One region of the Streptomyces castrisilvae genome, then DNA from elsewhere that is predicted to be linked to it. Evidence: riboswitches for the same ligand, from Rfam matches in the RefSeq annotation. Region 1 holds a riboswitch; the other holds the start of a gene.
The links. A riboswitch is a leader RNA that binds a small molecule or an ion and turns the genes downstream of it on or off. The one in region 1 is predicted to bind S-adenosylmethionine.
Positions count from the first base shown of each region.

Region 2: linked by a shared signal. The riboswitch ahead of P8A18_RS07845 (aminotransferase class V-fold PLP-dependent enzyme) and the one ahead of thrC (threonine synthase) in region 1 are both predicted to bind S-adenosylmethionine.

Region 1 is NZ_CP120997.1:4,364,335-4,366,723, reverse strand. It holds gene P8A18_RS18810 (MoaD/ThiS family protein) at 1-51, opposite strand, end outside; gene thrC (threonine synthase) at 95-1,387, opposite strand; SAM riboswitch class I at 1,405-1,531, opposite strand; gene P8A18_RS18800 (glucosyl-3-phosphoglycerate synthase) at 1,685-2,389, shown strand, end outside.
Region 2 is NZ_CP120997.1:1,847,363-1,849,751, reverse strand. It holds gene trpD (anthranilate phosphoribosyltransferase) at 1-1,055, shown strand, start outside; SAM riboswitch class IV at 1,138-1,255, shown strand; gene P8A18_RS07845 (aminotransferase class V-fold PLP-dependent enzyme) at 1,431-2,389, shown strand, end outside.

The sequences.
Region 1 (2,389 bases):
GCCGCCCGTGTAGGTGCGGAGGATGGTGGGGATGCGGACCTTGACGCTCATGTTCGGGTGCCCTTCCTGGAGACTGGAGTGGGTCGGAGGCTGCTCAGCTGGTGGCGAGTCCGGCCGCGCGGAAGGCGTCCAGGCTCGGGCGGATCGTCGCGGTGGCCTGCGAGGTGGCGGCGACCGCGTCCAGCGTCTTGAGGCCGTCCCCGGTGTTCAGGACGACGGTGGTGAGCGACGGGTCGAGCAGACCGGCCTCGATCAGCTTCTTCGTCACGCCGACCGTCACCCCGCCCGCCGTCTCGGCGAAGATGCCCTCGGTGCGGGCCAGCAGCTTGATCGCGTCGACGACCTGCTCGTCGTCGACGTCCTCGACGGCGCCGCCGGTGCGGCGGGCGATGTCCAGGACGTACGGGCCGTCGGCCGGGTTGCCGATCGCCAGGGACTTGGCGATCGTGTTCGGCTTCTGCGGGCGGACCACGTCGTGGCCGGCCTTGAAGGCGGCGGAGACCGGGGAGCAGCCCTCCGCCTGGGCGCCGAAGATCTTGTACGGCTTGTCCTCGACCAGGCCGAGCCGGATCAGCTCGCGCAGCCCCTTGTCGATCTTCGTCAGCTGCGAGCCGGAGGCGATCGGGATGACGATCTGGTCGGGCAGCCGCCAGCCGAGCTGCTCGCAGATCTCGTACGCCAGGGTCTTGGAGCCCTCGCCGTAGTACGGGCGGAGGTTGACGTTGACGAAACCCCAGCCCTCGCCGAGCGGGTCGCCGATGAGCTCCGAGCAGAACCGGTTGACGTCGTCGTAGTTGCCCTCGATGCCGACCAGCTCACCGCCGTACACCGCGGCCATGACGACCTTGCCCTGCTCCAGGTCGTGCGGGATGAACACGCAGGACCGCAGCCCCGCGCGGGCGGCGGCGGCGCCGACCGCTCCGGCGAGGTTGCCGGTGGAGGAGCAGGACAGGGTGGTGAAACCGAAGGCGCGGGCGGCCTCGACGGCGATCGCGACGACGCGGTCCTTGAAGGAGTGCGTCGGGTTGCCGGAGTCGTCCTTGACGTACAGGCCGCCGGTCACACCCAGCTCGCGGGCGAGGTTGTCGGCCTTGACCAGCTTGGTGAAGCCGGGGTTCAGATTGGGCTTGTCCGCGACATCGGAGGGGACCGGGAGCAGCGGCGCGTAGCGCCAGATGTTGTCCGGACCGGCCTCGATGCGCTTCTTCAGCTCGTCGGGGGAGCCGCTCGGCAGGTCGTACGCCACTTCGAGCGGCCCGAAACAGGACGCGCAGGCGAAGATCGGGCCGAGTGCGAACCGCTCGCCGCACTCGCGGCAGGAAAGCGCCGCGGCGGGACCCAGGTCCACAGTGGATTCGGTGTGTGCTGCGACAGTCTCAACAGCCATGATGGCGAGGCCCTTTCTCCTCATCTTCCTCGTGACGCGTTTCGCCACAAGACGGAATTGGCACCTTCCCCACCGAACCTCGCGGTCGGCAGGAGGGTTGCCGGGACTTCAACGGGCCGTTCCCTCTGTCCCTCTGGATGAGCGCTGTGGCACTGGACCATGGATCCAGGCGTTTGTCGGCGTACGGACCCCGGCATGCGACGGTCGTACGCGTTGTTCAAGACTGTAACCGAAGCATCGGACTGTTGAGATAGTCGTCCGAACCGCGAGATGGATCACATACAGGGAGTATCGACCGTGCTCGAAGAGGTCGAACGCTGGCTGGCCAGGCGTTCCTGGTCGGCGGCCGACCGCCCGCAGGCGAGTGCGCAGGCCGTCGTGAAGGGTACGCACGGTCCGGGCGTGAGCGTCGTTCTACCCGCTCTCAACGAAGCCGAGACCGTCGGGGACATCGTCGCCACCATCCGGCGCGAGCTCATGGAGAAGGTCCGGCTGGTCGACGAGCTCGTGGTGATCGACTCCGGCTCCACGGACGCCACCGCCGACGTCGCCCGCCGTGCCGGGGCCCGGGTGGTCCACCGCGACGCGATCCTGCCCCGCCTCCCGGCCGTCCCCGGCAAGGGCGAGGTGCTGTGGCGCTCGCTCCTGGTGACCAGCGGCGACATCCTGTGCTTCATCGACGCGGACCTGAAGGACTTCTCCGCGGACTTCGTCTCCGGCATCGTCGGCCCCCTGCTGACCGAACCCGATGTGCAGTTCGTCAAGGCCATGTACGACCGGCCGCTCGGCGAGGTGGCGGGCCAGGGCGGCCGCGTCACCGAGCTGGTGGCCCGGCCGCTGCTCAATCTGCACTGGCCGCTGCTGGCCGGCTTCGTCCAGCCGCTGGGCGGCGAGTACGCCGTACGCCGCTCGCTCCTGGAGCGGCTGCCGTTCCCGGTCGGTTACGGGGTGGAGCTGGGCCTGCTCGTCGACGCCCTGCACACCGTCGGCCTGGACGCCCTC
Region 2 (2,389 bases), 2.5 Mb from region 1:
TGACCCCGGACGGCGGCGACAGCGTGGCGGCCCCTTCCTGGCCCGGCGTGCTGACCCCCCTGCTGCGCGGCGAGGACCTGAGCGCCGACGCCACCGCGTGGGCGATGGACCGCATCATGAGCGGCGAGGCGACCGACGTGCAGATCGCCGGTTTCGCGGTGGCCCTGCGCGCCAAGGGCGAGACGGTCACGGAGGTCTCCGGCCTGGTCCGCGCGATGTACCAGCACGCCACGACCATCGAGGTGCCCGGCCGGACCGTCGACATCGTCGGCACCGGCGGCGACATGGCCAAGACCGTCAACATCTCCACGATGTCCGCGATCGTCGTGGCCGGGACCGGTGCCAAGGTCGTCAAGCACGGCAGCCGCGCCTCGTCGTCGGCCAGCGGTTCCTCCGACGTCCTCGGGAAGCTCGGCGTCAACCTGGAGCTGTCCCCGCGGCGGGTGGTGGAGGTGGCCGAGGAGGCCGGCATCACCTTCTGCTTCGCGGTGAAGTTCCACCCGGCCCTGCGCCACGCGGCCAAGGCGCGGGCGGAGCTGGGCGCGCCGACCACCTTCAACATCCTCGGGCCGCTGACCAATCCGGCCAGGGTGCGCTCGCAGGCCATCGGGGTCGCCGATCTGCGGATGGCCCCCATCGTCGCCGGTGTCCTCGCCGAACGCGGCAACTCGGCCCTGGTCTTCCGGGGGGACGACGGGCTGGACGAGCTGACCACCACCGCGACCTCGCGGGTGTGGGTGGCCCGGGACGGCGCGGTGCGCGAGGAGTCCTTCGACCCGCGCGACGTCGGCCTGGAACTGGTCCCGGTGGAGGCGCTGCGCGGCGCCGACGCCTCGTACAACGCCGATGTGGCCCGCCGGCTGCTGGCCGGTGGGACGGGCCCGGTGCGGGACGCCGTCCTGCTCAACTCGGCGGCCGCGCTGGTCGCGCTGGACCCGGGCGAGGGCACGCTCACCGAGCAGATCCGCGCCGGAATGGCGAAGGCCGCCGAGTCCATCGACTCGGGGGCGGCCGGGCGGGCGCTGGAGAGATGGGTCGTCGCCAGCAACGCGTGAGCCCATGGGTGTGCGGCAGGGCGCGGTCCGGATTCTGGACCGCGCCTTGCGCGTTCCCGTACATATGGCAGGATGCTGCGCAGGTCATGAGTGACAGCGACTACGGCCCCGGCCCGCTGTCCGGCAACCCTCCGTCCGTGGCGGGGTGCCCCGGGTGAAGACCAGGCCGTAGGCAGCGAGGTCTGCGGCAAGCGCGGACCCCTTGACGTCGCGTGACGTCCGCCCGTGGGGTCCTTGGTCCTCAGGGAGCCTCTTGTGAGCAAGCGAATGCGTTAGGGCCCTCGGCCCTGTTCCGCGTACCCCTCTTCTCTCCACTCCGTGCTGCCGCGTACCCGCAGGCACGCGGAATTCGCCTGCCTGTAACGGGAGTTCGTCATGTCTGTCTTCGCCGCTGCCGCCGACCAGTCCCTTTGTGCGCCTCTGCCGGTTCTGGGTGAGGATGTCCTCGTCCCGTTGGTCACCGGGGGAGAGGTCGGGTACGCCGCGCTGGACTACGCCGCGAGCGCCCCGGCGCTGAAGCGGGTGTGGGACGACGTGGCCGCGTACGCCCCGTACTACGGCAGCGTCCACCGCGGGGCCGGTTACCTCTCGCAGCTGTCCACGGATCTCTTCGAGGGCAGCCGCGCCACGGTGGCCGAGTTCCTGGGCTGCCGCCCCGGGGACCAGGTGGTCTTCACCCGGTCGACCACCGATTCGCTGAACCTGCTGGCCGCCGCGCTGCCCGCCGACTGCCAGGTCTTCGTCTTCGAGACCGAGCACCACGCCTCGCTGCTGCCCTGGCGCGATGCCCGGGTGACCTACCTGAACGCCCCGCGCACCCCCGCCCAGGCCGTCGCCACCCTGGAGCGCGCCCTCGCCGACCGTGAGCCTTCCCCGAGCTCTCAGCTTCGTTCGAGCAGGGGAGGCCCCATTGGTCCCGCGCTGGTCTGCGTGACCGGCGCGTCCAACGTCACCGGTGAGCTGTGGCCGGTCAGGGAACTGGCCGCCGCCGCGCACGCCCACGGCGCGAGGATCGTCCTGGACGCCGCCCAGCTGGCCCCGCACCACCCCCTCGACATCGCCGAACTGGACGTGGACTGGGTCGCCTTCTCCGGGCACAAGCTGTACGCGCCGTTCGGCTCGGGTGTCCTGGCCGGCCGCTCCGACTGGCTGTGCGGCGCCGAGCCGTACCTCGCCGGCGGCGGCGCCTCCCGCAAGGTCGCCCGGCGCGCGGACGGCGGGGTCGACGTCGAGTGGCACACCACCGCCGCCCGCCACGAGGCCGGTTCGCCCAACGTCATCGGCGTCTACTCCATCGCCTCCGCCTGCAAGGCGCTCACCGAGGCCGGCTTCGA